Regions from separate parts of the Weizmannia sp. WK01 genome, predicted to be linked through region 3. Evidence: riboswitches for the same ligand, from Rfam matches in the RefSeq annotation. Region 3 holds a riboswitch; each other region holds the start of a gene.
The links. Region 3 has a riboswitch for S-adenosylmethionine ahead of OF158_RS08180 (assimilatory sulfite reductase (NADPH) flavoprotein subunit). Riboswitches for the same ligand answer to the same signal wherever they lie in the genome.
Positions count from the first base shown of each region.

Region 1: it holds a riboswitch for S-adenosylmethionine, as region 3 does, so the genes downstream of both, metK (methionine adenosyltransferase) here and OF158_RS08180 (assimilatory sulfite reductase (NADPH) flavoprotein subunit) in region 3, are expected to answer to the same signal.
Region 2: it holds a riboswitch for S-adenosylmethionine, as region 3 does, so the genes downstream of both, OF158_RS02545 (bifunctional homocysteine S-methyltransferase/methylenetetrahydrofolate reductase) here and OF158_RS08180 (assimilatory sulfite reductase (NADPH) flavoprotein subunit) in region 3, are expected to answer to the same signal.

Region 1 is NZ_CP109616.1:2,482,182-2,488,161, reverse strand. Features, by position in the region: gene OF158_RS11885 (flavodoxin family protein) at 191-733, shown strand; gene OF158_RS11880 (DUF2584 family protein) at 749-1,792, shown strand; gene OF158_RS11875 (NUDIX hydrolase) at 2,273-2,662, shown strand; gene pckA (phosphoenolpyruvate carboxykinase (ATP)) at 2,813-4,402, opposite strand; SAM riboswitch class I at 4,573-4,721, shown strand; gene metK (methionine adenosyltransferase) at 4,867-5,980, shown strand, end outside.
Region 2 is NZ_CP109616.1:528,851-534,830, reverse strand. Features, by position in the region: gene OF158_RS02545 (bifunctional homocysteine S-methyltransferase/methylenetetrahydrofolate reductase) at 1-1,092, opposite strand, end outside; SAM riboswitch class I at 1,160-1,261, opposite strand; partial or broken gene OF158_RS02540 (IS1182 family transposase) at 2,106-3,581, opposite strand; gene OF158_RS02535 (LCP family protein) at 3,840-4,799, opposite strand; gene OF158_RS02530 (undecaprenyl phosphate transporter UptA) at 5,640-5,980, opposite strand, start outside.
Region 3 is NZ_CP109616.1:1,757,897-1,763,876, forward strand. Features, by position in the region: gene OF158_RS08155 (ABC transporter permease) at 1-667, shown strand, start outside; gene OF158_RS08160 (ABC transporter substrate-binding protein) at 679-1,668, shown strand; gene OF158_RS08165 (VOC family protein) at 1,964-2,362, opposite strand; gene OF158_RS08170 (phosphosulfolactate synthase) at 2,346-3,131, opposite strand; gene OF158_RS08175 (2-phosphosulfolactate phosphatase) at 3,124-3,819, opposite strand; SAM riboswitch class I at 3,993-4,093, shown strand; gene OF158_RS08180 (assimilatory sulfite reductase (NADPH) flavoprotein subunit) at 4,214-5,980, shown strand, end outside.

The DNA of each region.
Region 1 (5,980 bases), 720 kb from region 3:
TGTTGCTTCAAAATGGTTTACAGTTCAGCGTTTTTTTAATTTTTTCCAATACCTTTATTTTAACTGAAACTGGACGATTTTTAAAAGTTTTTTGGAAAACCGCTGGAATCCGAATTGCTTGACAGACGAAGGCTGCGGCCGACATACTAACATAGAAAGTAAAAGTAAATGGATAAAAGAGGGTACAGCCATGACGATTGCAGTGATTTACGGAAGTTCGCGCCCGCGCGGCAATACAGAGATGCTGACAGAGCGGGCAGTGGAAGGCATGCATGTGGAGCGCTTCTATTTGAAAGATGCGCATATTCTTCCAATTGAAGACAAACGCCATACGGATTCAGGGTTTTCAAAAGTGGAGGATGATTATAGCATTCTCATCCAGCATATTTTCATGTGCGATACGATTATCTTTGCAACGCCGATTTACTGGTACGGGATGTCGGGGCTGATGAAAACCTTCATCGATCGCTGGTCGCAAACATTGCGGGATCCGCAGTTTCCGGATTTTAAAAAAAGAATGGCGGAGAAAAAAATTTATGTGATTGCAGTCGGCGGGGATATGCCACGTGTCAAAGGGCTGCCGCTGATCCAGCAGTTTGCGTATATTTTTGACTTTTTAGGCATGCGTTTTGACGGTTACATTCTTGGAGAGGGCAATAAACCCGGCGATATTGTACAAGATAAAGAGGCAATCTTTGCAGCGGATCAATTAAACGAAACACTGAAAAGGTGATGCAATTTGAAGATCGTGATCGAAAAGCAGCTTTTTCCGTCCCCAAATCCGCGTGTGCGCATGTATCTTGTGACATACTGGTCGGACGGCTTGAAAGTGAAAGGGTTGCTGGCAGAGCCGGATGACGGGCGCGTTTATGACGGGTTTTTATATTTACGCGGCGGCATCAAAAGCGTCGGGATGGTGCGGCCGGCGCGGATCGGCGAGTTTTCGTCGGAAGGGTTTATCGTTTTCGCGCCTTTTTACCGCGGCAACTGGGGCGGGGAAGGCGATGAAGACTTTGGCGGAGACGATATGCATGATGCGTATTTTGGTTTTGACGTATTGATGGAGAATGAGCGGGTGAGCGGGCGTGTCCACGTTTTCGGATTTTCCCGCGGCGGCATCATGGCACTCGGCACCGCGGAAGCACGGCCGGCCGCGTCTATTGTCACATGGGGCGGCGTTTCGGATGTTGCGCTCTGTTATGCGGAACGGGTCGATTTAAGAAAAATGATGAAGCGCGTGATCGGGGGCACGCCGGAAAAATATCCGGAACGGTACCGGGTGCGGACGCCACTGTATAAGCTCGGGCAAATTGGTTGCCCCGTTCTCGTTATCCACGGGGAGAAGGATCAAAATGTGTCCGTGGAACACGCCATTCGTCTCGAACACGGTCTCAAACAGCTTGGAAAATCGGTTGAAACATGGTATTTCCCGGAACTTGGCCACCATTTCCCGCCGCCTGTAAACCGGCGGGTTGTCCATGCTGCCAGCGTTTGGATGAAAAGGCATTCCGCACATGATACAATAGAAGCAACGACGGAGGTGAGCCGAATGGGAATGCCGATGGAACTCGATACGATGCTCGTGACGAACGGAAAAGAAGAGCGTATTGAGCAAAACCTCTTTTTGCTAAAACAACCGGGATACTGCGTGTATCCGCTTGATACGCCGGTTGAAATCCGGAAAAAGAAGGAACACGGGCCGAGCGGAAGCGCTGTCATCCGCAAACTGGAATGGGAAAACAATACAACGATCGTTCACTATGAATTGGTTTCTTTGAACACGCCGAATTAAACAGGCGCCGCACCATGGTCCGCGGCGCCTGTTTAGTTTATCAGGACGGGCGGAAGGGAATTTTACAAGTGTAATGCCTGGCTGGTCTTGCGGAGAACGCCGGAATTCGGCCAAAGGGCAATGCCTTGTGAATGGTGAACCAGCTTGCGGGTAGCGCGGAGAAAGAACGGATCCGGCGGGAGTGGTGCCGGAGTATTGGTGAATGGAACTGCTAAAATTTTTCAACTGGGCCTAGACCGGTGTGGACAGGAATATTGGCGAACGCAACACGTCTTGCAAGTGTGCCGCCAGCCTGGTTCTTCGGGATGAAATGGGCAGGATTGAAAATACTAATCGGAAGAGAGGCCGGCTTCTAAAACTGGAAAAGAGAACTGGTCGCAGCGATTTAAAAAGGCTGGCAGCTACTCCCGCCAGAATCGAATACTTGAGGTAAAGGGCCGGCCTTCCGCATTTGCTTGAAAAAGGAGGAGAAGTCCAAAGATGGAAACGGACTACAAAAAAGCTTGCGGCGCATATGCCGTCATTTTTGATGCGAAAAAAGAAAAAGTCGGGGTGGTGCCATCGGGCAGCGGCTACAGGCTGCCGGGTGGGGAAATCAGCCGCGGGGAGTCTGAACTTGCCTGCCTGATGCGGACAGTCGGCGCGGAACTTGAAATCGCGGGCTTTTTAGGCAAAGCGGCACAGGAAACGGGCGCGCGGTCCATGGATGAAGGCCTGTTTTATTTAGGAAAATGGGAACAGCCCCGCAAAGGAAGCCATAACTTGGAATGGCTCAACCTTCACGAGGCTGTGGAAAAAATGGCCGGTGCCCACCATCAATGGGCAGTGCAGGAAGGAATCAGCGCCGTCCAGACAAGCACCTGGTTTTAACTGGGTTTCCGCTTTTGCTTAAATGAGCAGACCCTTGGTACTCGCCGTAACCTTTTGGGTTGCTGCAGCGTTTCCGCTTTTACAGAAATGAGCATACCACAATTTAATTGGAGTCTCATTTTAATTTAAAATGCGGGCTCCCGTTTATGCTTATATAAGCGGGCCGCCGAGTTTTTCAATGTCATCCGGCACCGAAAATTGCCGGAAATTTTCTTTGAACCGGGCTGCAAGTTCGAACGCTTTTTCACGGTAAGCCTGCTTGTCCGTCCATGTATCTGCCGGATAAAGGACGTCATCTGACACCCCTTCAATATGAACCGGGATGTGTAGCCCGAAAATATCATCCTGCCGTGTTTCGGTATCTTTCAGTTTGCCGTTTATCGCAGCCCGGACCATGGCCCGCGTATCGCTTAATTTCATGCGGGAACCGGTTCCGTACGGGCCGCCTGTCCAGCCGGTATTGACAAGAAATACCTGGACGTTGTGCCTGTCAACTTTCTCGCCGAGCATTTCCGCATAAACGGCGGGCTCAAGCGGCAAAAACGGCGCGCCGAAGCAAGTGGAGAACACGGCTTCCGGGCGCGTGACGCCGCGTTCGGTACCGGCCAGTTTAGAAGTGTAACCGCTTAAGAAATGGTACATGGCCTGCTCTTTTGTCAGCCTGCTGATCGGCGGCAGGACACCGGATGCATCGGCCGTCAGGAATATAATGGTTGACGGATGGCCGGCCATGCCGGAGCGGGCAATATTGCCGATGTTTTCAATCGGGTAAGCAGCCCTTGTATTTTCCGTCAGTGCATTGTTGTCATATTGCGGTTTGCGGGACACCGGATCTACGACCACATTTTCAAGTACGGTCCCAAAACGGATCGCCTGGTAAATTTGTGGTTCTTTTTCTTCCGTAAGCCCGATGCACTTTGCATAGCATCCGCCTTCAATATTGAAGACACCGCTGTCGGACCAGCCGTGCTCATCGTCCCCTATAAGTGCGCGCTCCGGATCGGCGGAAAGCGTCGTTTTCCCGGTCCCGGACAAGCCGAAAAACAGGGCCGTATCGCCGTTTTTCCCAGTATTGGCGGAGCAGTGCATGGGAAGGATGCCTTTTTGCGGCAGCAAGTAATTCATGATGGAAAAAATGCTTTTTTTCATTTCGCCTGCATATTCCGTCCCGCCGATCAAAATTATCCGGCGTTCAAGTGAAATCATGATGAACGCTTCGGAATGCGTGCCGTCAAGCGCCGGGTCTGCCTTAAACAGCGGCGCGGAAAGAATCGTAAATTGCGCATCGTGTTGATAGAGCTCCTCCGCATCCGGCCGGATAAACAATTGATGCGCGAATAAATTATGCCAGGCGAACTCATTCACGGTCTGGATCGGAAGGCGGCTTTTTGGATCGGCACCCGCAAAACCTTTAAACACAAAAATTTCGTCTTTCCCTTTTAAATGCCGGACCATTTTTTCATAAAGCCTGTTGAACACGCCGGGAGAAACCGGCTGGTTGATTTTGCCCCAGTCGACACGGTCTTTTGATTCGGAGTCGACGACAATAAATTTATCTTTCGGTGACCTTCCTGTATATTTTCCTGTTGCAGCAGAAATGGCCCCTTCCGTTGTCAGTACAGCTTCTTTCCGTTCGATAATTTTTTCCATTAATTGTGGCACGGAAAGCTGCATGCGTACGTTTTCCCCCGACAACAAAAACTTTAAATCGTCAGAAGCGCCAATCAGATCCATTTTCATAAACCGCCCCTTTGAATAACTTATTTCACTTTAAACGATATCAGTATAACATATTCATCCGTTTATTACATACTTTTTTCCGGGAAAAATGCAGAGGACAAAGGGGAGAAGGGCGAAAAAATCATTGACAGCGCCTGCTAAATTGCGTATGATTTTACTTTGAACGGATACTCTTATCCCGAGCTGGTGGAGGGACGGGCCCGATGAAACCCAGCAACCCGCCTCTGGAACAGGCAATGCGCTCGCAACGCAGCTGCCGCTTGACTTCCAGGCAAAGGTGCTAACCTGCAGCAAGGAATGTTTCCTTGAACGATAAGAGTGAAAGGCGCGATTGATTGAAGTCAAAACCTTTCCACTCATGATGAATGGGGAAGGTTTTTATTTTTGGCTTTGTACATGAAATGAATCGAGTTTAGGGTATGAGTACCGTTTCCAATATGTAACCATATAAGGAGGAAAAGCGGATGTTAAAAGGACGGCATTTGTTCACATCGGAATCGGTGACGGAAGGCCATCCGGACAAAATTTGCGACCAGATTTCCGATGCCATTTTGGATGCCATTTTAGAAAAAGACCCGAATGCCCGCGTTGCCTGTGAAACTTCCGTCACGACAGGGCTTGTGCTCGTCACGGGGGAAATTTCCACCAATACATATGTGGATATTCCGAAAGTGGTGCGCAAGACCATTAAAGAGATCGGCTATACGCGCGCGAAATACGGGTTTGATGCGGAAACATGCGCTGTGCTGACATCGATTGACGAACAGTCCGAAGATATTGCGCGCGGCGTTAACCAGGCTTTGGAAGCCCGCGAAGGCGGGATGAGCGACGAAGAGATTGAGGCAATCGGAGCCGGCGACCAGGGCCTGATGTTCGGGTTTGCCTGCAATGAGACAGAAGAGCTGATGCCGCTTCCCATTTCGCTTGCCCACAAGCTTGCCCGCCGTCTTGCTGAACTCCGCAAACAAGAAGTGATCCCGTATTTGCGCCCGGATGCGAAGACACAGGTGACAGTTGAATATGACGAGAACAACCAGCCTGCCCGCATTGATACGATTGTCATTTCAACGCAGCATGATCCTGACACAAGCGCCGGACAAATCCAGGAAGATATGAAAAAATACGTCATTGAACCGGTTGTGCCGGCACACTTGCTCGATGCGGATACAAAGTATTTGATTAATCCGACCGGCCGCTTTGTTATCGGCGGCCCTCAAGGGGATGCGGGGCTGACCGGCCGCAAAATCATTGTCGACACGTACGGCGGCTATGCACGTCACGGCGGCGGCGCATTTTCCGGGAAAGACCCGACGAAAGTGGACCGTTCCGCTGCTTATGCCGCCCGCTATGTTGCGAAAAATATTGTTGCGGCAGGCCTTGCGGAAAAATGCGAGGTACAGCTTGCGTATGCGATCGGGGTGGCGAAGCCCGTTTCTATTTCCATCGATACGTTTGGGACCGGAAAAGTGCCGGAAAAAGTGCTGATCGAGGCGGTCGAAGCTCATTTTGACCTGCGCCCGGCCGGCATTATCAAAATGCTCGACTTGCGCCGTCCGATTTACAGGCAGATCGCTGCGT
Region 2 (5,980 bases), 1.2 Mb from region 3:
GTTGCTGATGCGCGGGCTTGCAAGCGAGTTGTCGGCCATTGTGAGGGCATCAATGCCGGATGCCTGCAGCGCTTTTGCCCCCTCAAAAAAGCGGGCCGTGTTCAACGTTTTCGGTGTGTCCAATTCGACAATGACGGAACGCCGTTTTTTTACGATTTCATGCAACGGTGGTTCGTGCTGCGCCGGGGCGGCCGCGATCTCGATTTTCGGTGGGCGGACCGTTTTTTCTGTGACAGGTAAAAGCCCCTGCACCCCTTCTGCGATTGCTTTGACGTGAGCCGGCGTCGTGCCGCAGCAGCCGCCGATCAGGCGTACACCCTGTTCGACCAGTTTTTCGGCGCATGTTTTAAAATAATCGGCGTTATTCGTGAACGTGAACCTGCCTTCCTCGTAATCTAAAAGACTCGCATTCGGGTATGCGGACAAAAAGGCACGCTTCGGTATCGGGATTTCTTCGAACGCCTGGATCATGTGGTGCGGGCCGAGCCGGCAGTTCAGGCCGGTCACATCGGCGCCGCGGTTTTCAAGTTCCTTGAACGCGTCGCGGACCGGGGTTCCGTTTTGGAGCACGCCCGGTTCGATAAGCGAGAACTGGGCGATGACCGGGACATCCGCTTCTTTTTTCGCAATGTCTACGACCGTATACAGTTCTTCCGCGTCAAAATACGTTTCCAAAAGCAGGGCATCAACTCCTTCGTTCAGGAGGTGAAAAATCTGCTCGCGGAACGTACGCTTGATTTCGGCAAGTGTTGCTTCGGTTTTGCGTTGTCCGCGGATGCCGCCGACCGTGCCGAGTATAAATGTATCACGGTTTGCCGCTTCTTTTGCAATCCGGACGGCCGCTTTGTTGATGTCTTTTACTTTTTCTTCCAGGACATACTGTGCTAGCTTGATATAGTTGGCGCTGTACGTGTTTGTCTGGATGACCGATGCGCCTGCTTCGATATAGGCGCGGTGGATCGCGTGGATGTCTTCCGGATGGGTCAGGTTGAATGACTCATAACATGTGTCGGCGCCGTATGCATATAGCAGTGTCCCCATTGCCCCGTCCGCAACAAGGATGCGGTTTTTTAACGTTTCGAGAAGGTCCAAATTTTTACACTCCCTTTGAATGATATGAAAAAAGCCTCCCAGAAAAGGAGGCAAGATGACAACATTCTCCTTATCTTTTCAGGTATACCTGTTGGATTTAGCACCGTGCCTTATGGGCTGGTTGCTGAGGTTTCATCGGGCCAAGTCCCTCCGCCTCTCTTGATAAGGCTATTCGATTGAACGTACTTAAAATTTTGACTTATTTATACTTTACACTTTGCCGGGTGACATGACAAGGGGGAAATTGAAATTCATATTGGATGCGGTTTCGTCCCTTTTGTCTAATTGGCTTTCTTTTGCCTTTTTGAGCCCTCCAAAAGGACAATTTGCTCTTGGTCCGACTCTCTTTTGTCTTTTTGAGCTCTCCAAAAAGACAATTTGCTCCCGGTACGGCTTTCTTTTGTCTTTTTGAACTCTCCAAAAAGACAATTTGCTCCTGGTCCGGCTTTCTTTTGTCTTTTTGGGCCCTTCAAAAAGACAATTTGCTCTTGGTCCGGCTTTCTTTTGTCTTTTTGAGCCCTTCAAAAGGACAATTTGCTCTTGGTCCGGCTTTCTTTTGTCTTTTTGAGCTCTCCAAAAAGACAATTTGCTCCCGGTACGGCTCTCTTTTTTCTTTTTGAACCCTTCAAAAAGACAATTTGCTCTTGGTCCGGCTTTCTTTTGTCTTTTTGAGCCCTCCAAAAGGACAATTCGCCCCTGATCCGACTCTCTTTTGTCTTTTTGAGCTCTCCAAAAGGACAATTTGCTCCTGGTCCAGCTCTCTTTTGTCTTTTTGAGCTCTCCAAAAGGACAATTTGCTCCTGGTCCGGCTTTCTTTTGTCTTTTAGAGCTCTCCAAAAGGACAATTTGCTCCCGGTACGGCTCTCTTTTGTCTTTTTGAACCCTTCGTGACCACTGAAAAAAGCCATTTTTTTATGTAAAATTTGCTGTGTAGTGTAAGAAATTTTCTGTAAATGGTACTCTTTACCATAGAAATTAGTAAAAATGACAAATGTTTGGCTATAATTCGCCTTTTTAGAGGATAGTATGGCGGCTATCCTCTTTAAATTTACTGCCAAGGCTGTTAGCTTGGCTTGTAAGCCCATGCTTTTTAGACCGTACCATTTGGCACGATCTAACCCGTGGAAATTCTTCATTTCGCCATTTTTCCCTTCTTGGCATGCTCTTTTTTTATACTTCTCTTTAAATCCCTCCGATTTCTGTTGTTGACTATACTCATAAAATTCTGGGGTGTTGATTCCGATCCCTAATACTTTTCCGACTGTTTTTCCGGTTATGCAAACTTCTCGCATTGGGCAATTTCTACATTGTTCTCTGTCAAAATAGTAATTATACGTTTCTTTTCCACATTTTCTTATATAGTGTTTCTTTTTGATTGTTTTGTTTCCTTGACTACAGAACCACTCGTCAGAATCTTTGTTATAACTGAATCTTTCTTCGTCTATGCGATATGCAGCTTCACTTACAGGGATGTATGCCTTTGCTTTAAGTTCAGAGATTTTGTCTAAGATTGGCTTTTTAAAATAGGCTTTATCACCATATACTTCTGGCATTTTTATTCTCGTTTTCTTGGTTAACTCTAATAATTCATCAAACTTCGTTCCATCCACATAAGCTCCATTACCAGTATGAACAGCTGTAATCATTCGATCTTCTGTTGTCATCATAAATTCCGTTTTATAACCAAAGAAAGGATCATTTTTGCTTTTATACCCTATTCTCGCTTCTTGGTCGACAATCGATCGTACCCCTTTTTGCTCCATAAACTTCGGGTCTGCTAAAATTTCTTTCGCATTATTAACGAGTGCTTTTGTTTCAGGTGCTTTCTCCAGTTCAACTAGTTCTTCTACCTTTGATACCGTTTCTTCAAGATAGGACTTCATTGTTTTTCTAGCTTCATCATGGTTTTCTATTTCTTTATAATCAGGGATTTCTTGGTTGATTTCACTTGGTATTTCTCCGTTTTCTTCTTTAACGGTTTTAAAGATTTTTTTCGCTAATTGTTTCATGACTCGTTCCGGTCTATATTTTTTGGTGTTGGCTTCTGTATGAGTGGAATCAATCGTTATACCAGAAACCTTTTGTAAAATTCCTTTTTCAATGCATTGGTTTATGATTTCAATAATAATTTCATCTATAGTGAGATTGCCTTCTAATCTACTTTTACGAAATTTTGCCAAAAGACTTGGGTGAGGGAGGTCGTCTTCCGGATTGATTCCTAAAAAATACATATATGCAAGGTTTAATGAGCAATTTTCTATAACTTTCTCATCAGATAAGTCATAGAGTTTTTGTAACACCAAGATTTTAACCATAAGTTCGGGCTCTTTTGCTGGCCTTCCATATTCTTTACAGTAAGTTTTTTCAAGCATTTTATTGATAAAACTAAAATCCACTTCATCTCTTAATAATTTAAGTGTATGATTTTCAGGAATTTTATCGTATAATATGGAATAGATGCTTAATTGATTATCTTTTTCTTTAAGCATGATAGATACCCCCAGTTTGGTTTTGGTTTGTAGTATAACTTTATTATACCAAATACTGGGGGCATTTTTTTTCAATTTATTGTACATATAATTATTTTGAATTTTCAGATTGACTTTTTCAGTGGTCCCGAACCCTTCAAAAAGACAATTTGCTCCTAGTCCGGCTTTCTTTTGTCTTTTTGAACCCTCCAAAAGGACAATTTGCTCCCGGTACGGCTTTCTGTCTGCAACAAAAAAAAGAGCCGGAACCGGCCCCTGTTATTCATCCAAAAACTGTTTGATGGCTTCTATATTTTTTTCTTTGTCCACTTCGAGTGCGGCGCCGACGCCCGGATAGCTGACATTGGTATAGGTGCCGGCAACCGGTACGGTCATTGTTTTTACCTTGAGGTTGCCTCCGACGGCGTCTTTGGCGAGCGCAAGAATGTTCATTTTGCTCATATTGGTGGCAATATACGGCTGAATGGTTCCAAGCAGTTTCGGCGCTTTGGCGATACCGTTCACGCTGAAAACTTCAGATTGGAGCGCTTTAAGCACTTTTTGCTGGCGGGCAACCCGGCCAAAGTCGCCTTGCGCGTCATGTCTGAATCGTGCGTAGGCGAGCAATTGTTTCCCATGCATCAGCTGTTTTCCAGGATAAAGCGTCAAGCCGATGTTTTCCGACATTTTATGTTCCACGTTCATTTCAATGCCTTGAGGCGCCAGGGTATCGACAATTTTAACAAAACCTTGGAAATCGACAAGTGCATAATATTGCACATCAATGTCAAAATTGGTTTTGAGTGTTTGACGCAGCAATTCAACACCCTTTTTTTGATTCTTCAGATTGCCAAGATAGTAGGCTGTGTTAATTTTATAGTTTCTATACCCCGGAATTTCGGCATAAATGTCACGCATAATCGAAATGAGCTTCACCTGGTTATTCTTCGGGTCATATTGGGCAATCATGATGGTATCGGTTCTTGAATCTTCTTGCCCGCGCCGATCAATTCCGAGAAGGAGAATATTGGTGCGGCCATTTGCATCCTTTTTACCGTTAAATTCCAGATTGTCCATATTTAAGGCATCATTCGGGTCTGTCTGATGAACGCCAGCGTAGTATTGATAGGCTGTGTAACCCGCGCCGGCGACGATGAGCAGTAAAAAGAGCATAAGGAACACTCTGCGCCAGCGGACTCTTGACCGTTTTTTCTTTTTTTTCGCTACTCTTGACTCCATAGAATCCCTCGTTTTAGTAGTCTGTCTTCATTATTATTATCTAAAAGCGGCAATTTGTCACGAAAATTTTGATGAAATTTTGTTATTTTTGTCGAGATCATAATTTGTGGGGAATTTCACATAACTTTCATGCAAAGTTAAGGCGTTTTTTATTTTCCAGCGGTATATTGATGTTTGTCATCAGGTAAGAGCTTTTGTTGGTTCGTCTGCTTTGTGCAGGCGTTTTTTTATGGCCAGAGACGCGGAGGTTTTAAGCATTTTTTAAGTTTCGGCAGGTATCCTTTTCTTTGCAAGAGAGCTTACAACCTACTTTTTTATATGCCCCCTTTTTTAGGCCGCCCTTGTGCAGGCGGTTTTTTTCTGGGCATAGTGGGCAAGCCTGCCTCTTTTCGGAATTTCGGCCTGTTAAGGTTGTTTTAAGCTTCCTGCGTTATCCTTTTTCTTGTAATCAAGCAAGATGAAAATCCGGCTTGCTTTTTCATCCATGTTAACCCCCTTTTTTGGCCGTCTGCTTTGTGCAGGCGGTTTTTTTCGGCCATAGCAGATAAACATGCCTCTTTTTCAAAATTTCGGCCTGTTAAGATTGTTTTAAGCTTCCTGCGTTATCCTTTTTCTTGTAATCAGGCAAGATGAAAATCCGGCTTGCTTTTTCATCCATGTTAACCCCCTTTTTCGCCGTCTGCTTTGTGCAGGCGGTTTTTTTGGTTAAGGATTTTGAACAATTATAGCAGCTAACCTATATCTTTGATTTGGTGGGAGTTAGCCGCTCTTGGGATCCGAACCGCACTGTTTCCATTCTTCCCTCATCTATGGAAAAAGCCCGGCCCCCTAAATAGAGGGTCAGGCTTTTTTTTTCTTGCGGTACATCGAGTAAGCGATATAAAGCACAATGATAACGATCGCGATAATGGTCACCGGCTTGACATAAGGAGCCGCGACGTCATCAATTTGTGCCCAGTTTGATGCGAGACGTTCACCGAGAAAGATAAACAGCACCGCCCACGGAATGGTCGCAAGCAGCGTGAAAAAAATGAACTTGAAATACGACATTTTGGCAATGCCGGCCGGGATCGAAATGGCCTGGCGGATGACCGGGATGAATCGGCCCGTAAAAATAACACCGGCGCCGTACTTGTTGAACCATTCTTCCGCGACATCGAGATGCCTTTCGTGAATCAGCA
Region 3 (5,980 bases):
CCCGTCTTTCATTTTGCCGTCCCCTACCCAAATCTATGCATCTTTCATAGAAAATCACAGGCAATTAATAAATGTGCATTTGCCAGCGACAGTGGAGGAAGTCGGCATCGGTTTTCTTTTATCCGTTGCGGGCGGAGTGATGATCGGTGTCATCATGTATGTTTCCAAAACGGCTGAAAAAATCTTTTATCCGTTTCTTGTTATTTCGCAAACGATCCCGCTTGTCGCCGTATCACCTGTTTTTATGATGTGGTTCGGTTATTCAGTTTGGAGCAAGGTAGCGATCATTGTGTTAACGGCTATCTTTCCGATTGTAATCAGCACTTTTGACGGATTAAAAACCGTTGATCCCGCCTATTTGAATTTGTTTCGGACAATGGGCGCCAGCCGCTGGGATATTTTTCGAAAACTTTCTGTCCCGATGGCCCTTCCCCAATTTTTATCCGGCTTGAAATTATCGGTTGTATATTGTGTCAGCGGGGCAGCGATCGGAGAGTGGCTTGGCGCAACTGCGGGGCTTGGCTTTTTTAGCAAGCGAATGTCCGGATATTTGCAGTCGGGCGCTGTTTTTTCGGCTGTTTTTCTATTGGCTGCACTCGGCATGGGATTATTTTTGCTTATTTATGGGATGGAAAAAAGCTTATTGAAAAACAGAACAAAAATTTAGGGGGATTTTCAATGAAGAAACGATGGATAATGGTCGCTGTGCTCGCATGTTTCCTAGGTGCCTGCAGCAATCATTCGCAGCAAGCAACGAAACATGTGCAAAAAGTAACGATCATGCTGGATTGGTATCCAAATGCGGTTCATTCTTTTCTTTATGTAGCCCAGGAAAAAGGCTATTTTAAAGCGCAGGGCCTTGATGTCAGCATCAAAATGCCTTCTGACACAAATGACCCGTTAAAACTTGCGGCTGCGAATCGAATTGATATTGCATTAAGTTATCAACCCCAAGTGTTAATCGCGCGCGATGAGAAGATTCCGGTCCAATCTTTTGGCACCGTCGTCCGCCATACGCTGAACCGTGTGATGGTGCCGGCTTCAAGCGGCATCCGCTCACCGAAAGACCTGGCGGGCAAAACGGTCGGCTACTCTTCCATTCCGCTGGAAGAAGCAGCCGTGCGGACAATGGTCAAAGCAGACGGGGGCGATCCGGACAAGGTGAAAACAGTGGATGTTGGCTATGATTTAATCCCTGCTCTGACAGCCCATAAAACTGATGCGATCGTCGGCGGTTTTGTCAATCATGAACAGCTGCTGCTGGAAAAGGAGGGCGTACCCGTTAGAGCGTTCAATCCGGCAAAATACGGCGTTCCGGATTATGACGAACTCGTTTTCATCGCAAACGAAAATAAGCTGAAACAGCAGCCAGACATTTTTAAAAAATTTCTTGCTGCTGCCGAAAAAGGCCAGCAATATGTCAAAAAACATCCGGAAAAGGCGCTTGCCATTTTGTTAAAACATGAAGATGCCTCCTCACCGCTGGATAAAAATGTGGAAACGAAGAGCCTGCACATTTTACTGCCGAAGATGGACGAGAAAAATAAAACTATTGCCGATCAGGACCCAAAAAAATGGCAAGACGTTTCGGATTGGCTGTACCAGGCAAAAATCACAAAAACACATGTCAATCCCGAAAAGGCTTTTGTCAACTTAGAAAATCAATAAGAAACCAAAATGACCGGAAGTGAAGACAACATTTACTTCCAGTAGCGTTTGAATACGAGGAATCCGGGTGAATGGGGCGGTAAATGTTGACGTTTGTTAACAACTTCCGGTCTATTCCCGAATTTCAAGCACCGCTCCTTCCTGTAAGAATTCGAAAACATCAGCCGCCTTTTGCTGAGGCAGATTAGGAGTAGAGACCGCTGCACCCAGAGCATGCCTGGGAAGCCGATAAAATGTGGTCGCTTTCCAGGAAAAGCCGGCGCATGGCCCGGCCTTGAGCAATGAATGGGACTGGTTAATACACCATGCTTTCATCATGATAATATTTAAATTCGAGCAAGTTGTTAGAGGGGTCTTGGAGGAAAAATGTCCAATGTTCCTCTTGCTTGCCTCCAAACCGGACCATTTTATCCTGGAAAAATGGTAAATGGTTTTTCTTTGCAGATTGAAGGGTTTCCTCAAATGCTGCTTTATCCAAAAAAGTAATGCCGAAATGGCGGGGATACATTTTCGGGTTGGGATCTATTTTTTCAGGGCTCAGATGGCAGACAACCTGGTCCCCGAAAAAATTGAAAGTGACCCGGTCATCATACCGGCGCGCTACCTTGCAGCCTAATTTTTGATAGAAATCGGCTGTTTCATCAAGATCTTTGCACGGAATCGCCAAATGAAAAATTTTATCCGTTTCTCTCATGGGAATCTCCTCCAATAAAAAAAGTATCTGATCGCAAACCGAGCCTTAATGTTTCAAGCGCAAGGGCATCCGAAAAAGGGATGTTGGCCAAATTGGCATCCGGACCGAGATGGTGGATAAAAAAAGCCTGGAGCTGCTTGTTGGGCGCTTCGAAAATGAAAGAATCGCGGGGAATCCCCGAGTCCAGGATGGCCGCAAACATCTCCTCCCGTATTTCCCCGTCCCCGTTGTAAATGCCGCTTGTGCCGCTTTCCCTTGCCTCTGTCATCACTTTATATGCGCCTGCTTCTAAATCTTGACTAATCGATTCCAACCATAATGCTGGCGTATCGGCCATTGATTTGGCAGTATCTTTTGAGCCGACTTCACTTAACACTTTAAAATCCTTTGAAAACTCCGCAATATAGCGGCATTTTTCCGGATTGGACAGCGGCAGGGTGCCATTTGAGATTTCAACATATTCGCATTCAAACCGCCGGCAGTATTGAACGTACCGATCCGTTTTTCCCTGGCTGGCAAACTTTTCAAATAAAGTGCCGCCGAAAAAGAAGGCAATGCCGTTTTGCCTCAGGTGATCTATTTTTTCTTCCAAATGGCGTGAAACGACCGATGTTCCCCGGCCGAATTTGACGAAATCAATATAAGGGGCTGCACTGTTCACGGTATCTTTAAAAAAGTTCAGCGGAATGCCATTGTCAATTAAGATGGTGATCCCGCAATCCCGCGGTTTCTCATTGCGTAAAGGCAGTGTCAAACCATGGTCATTCATCTTCAACCCTCACGATCGTTGGAAATTCTCCCGTTGGATCCATTTTCATCACAAACTCGCAGTCTCTTTCTTTGATACAATATTCCAGGTCAGCCGGGTTAAATGCAGGCTGGCCGGGATCAAGAAATTTCTTTGCGACACTGGCATTTACAATCTCCTTGATCACTGATTCCGGCTTTATCGTGCCCGAGCCGGTGAGGATGCTTTCCATGTATAATGCGCATGCCAGGTCATCTTCCCCTGTCGGATGGGAAGCGATCATGTTGATGCGGGCGTTGTCTTTGTCTTTCCATTTGCGCCGGATCCATTTTGCCGTCGTTTTTGCATTCGAAAAGCCGGTAACATAGACTTCCTTTGCATGAAGGGCGCGAAAAACTGCTTTTACCCCGTTTGTCGATGTTTGCACCAACGTTTTGCCGGCTAACGGCTGTTTGGCGATGGCGGCCGGTGAATGGCCCAAATCAAATCCCGGGATCGGAAGGCCGTTCCTTTCGCCCGTGAGCAAAACATGCGGGTATTTGTTTTTGATACGAAAAGCCGTTTCTATTGAGTCAGCCAACCAAATCTCTTTTACGCCGCCCAAAAAGGCATGGTGGGCAACCGTAAACGCGCGGATTACATCGATCACAATATTGGCGTCCCCGTCTTCCGGCGTCATCTCATTCCCCTGGTAAATGCGGATATTCATCCATTCCCCCCTCATTCTGTGCAAAAGATACATAAAGTATATTGGGGGGACGCTTGATGCGGAACTTGCCACCCTTTTCCTTTTTTAAATGTCCCATCTGTTCAAAAAAGAATTGACTGTACCTGCATTTGATTGTATAATGTTTTCAATGATTTCTAAATAATGATTCGTGCTTCTTATCCAGAGAGGTGGAGGGAAAGGCCCTTTGAAGCCTCGGCAACAGGTTGAAAAACACTGTGCCAATTCCTGCAGACAATCGTCTGAAAGATAAGAGAAGTTGACCATTGTGCGCCGGCTCTTCTTATCTTTGTAAGGAGAGCTTTTTTCGAAGGCGCTTCTCATGGAAAGAAGCGGATTAAAATCCAAGTAAACTTCTATGTATATTTGGATTAGGATGTCATACATAAATAAACAAATGAAAAGTGCATGCAAACATTGCGAGGTGGAAGATTTGCCGTTAAGTGTACAAAACAGCCCGTTTAGTAAAGAACAGGCGGAAAAGTTAAATGAACTGCTGCAACTATTAACGGATCAGCAAAAATTATGGCTAAGCGGATATTTAACCTATCCGTTTGCCGAACAAGGAACGAATCCCCCGGGAAGTACAGCTGTTGCTGAAAAACCGGTACAGACGGCAACCAAAACGGTTACGCTGCTGTTTGGTTCCGAGACAGGCAATGCCCAGGCGCTTGCCGAAGCATTCGCCGCCAGATTAAAAGAAATGCAGTTTACCGTATCTTTTTCGGCACTCGATGCAGCCAAGCCGAAAGATTTAAAAAATGCAGGGTATCTGCTCATCATTACAAGTACACAAGGGGAAGGGGATCCGCCTGACAACGCATTGTCTTTCTATGAGCTGATCCACAGCAGAAAAGCCCCGAAACTGGACGGGGTCCAATTTTCCGTTTTGGCGCTTGGGGACCAGACATATGAGTTTTTTTGCAAGGTCGGAAAAGAGATCGACAAGAGGCTGGAAGAGTTGGGCGGGGAACGGCTCTATCCGCGGGTGGATTGCGATGTGGATTATGAAGAAGACGCCCAGGAATGGTTTGAAGGGGTTACAGGCGTGCTCCAGTCATCTGCCTTGCCGCCTTCAACCGCAGCAGATGCCACCCGGCCCGCAAACACCGATTATTCCAAATCCAACCCGTTCCAGGCGGAAGTGCTGGAAAATATCAATTTGAACTGGGAAGGGTCCAATAAAGAAACGCACCATATCGAACTATCCCTTGAAGGTTCCGGTTTTACATTTGAACCGGGGGACAGCATCGGGATTTACCCGGAAAATGACCCGGAACTCGTGGAACGTCTGATCGAAAAGCTCGGCTGGGATCCAAAAGAACCGGTTCCGATCAATAAAAAAGGGGAAGTGCTGCCGGCCAGGGAAGCATTGCTCAGACATTATGAAATTACGAGATTAACAAAACCGCTGCTTCAGCAGGCAGCCGTGCTTTTCGGAAACAAAGGGCTTACGGCTTTGCTTGAAAATGAAGCGGAGGCAAAGGCATACCTTGAAGGGCGGGGCCTGATCGATCTTGTCGAGGAGTATCCGCCGGAAAAAGTGGAAGTGCAAGCTTTTGTACAAATGCTCCGGAAAATGCCGCCGCGGCTTTATTCGATCGCAAGCAGCTGGAAAGCGAACCCCGATGAAGTCCATCTTATCATTGCACTGGACTGCTATACAGCAAACGGAAGGGTGTGCGAAGGGGTTTGCTCCGGACAAATCGCAGGCAGGATAAAACCAGGAGACAAGCTGCCGGTTTATGTCCACCGCAATCCGAATTTCAAACTTCCGGCTGATCCGGATGTGCCGGTGATCATGATCGGGCCGGGAACAGGCGTGGCGCCGTTCCGTTCTTTCCTGGAAGAAAGGGAAGCGGAAGGGATCACCGGCCGTACATGGCTGTTTTACGGGGACCAGCATTTTGCGACGGATTTTCTGTATCAGCTTGACTGGCAAAACTGGCTGAAAAATGGCGTGCTCGAACGAATGGATGTGGCTTTTTCGCGCGACCAGGCAGAAAAAATATACGTCCAGCACCGGATGCTTGAAAAAAGTAAAGATTTTTATGCATGGCTTGAAAAAGGCGCCTGTGTGTATGTGTGCGGCGATGAAAAGCAGATGGCCCGCGACGTCCAAGAAACGCTGCTTCACATTCTT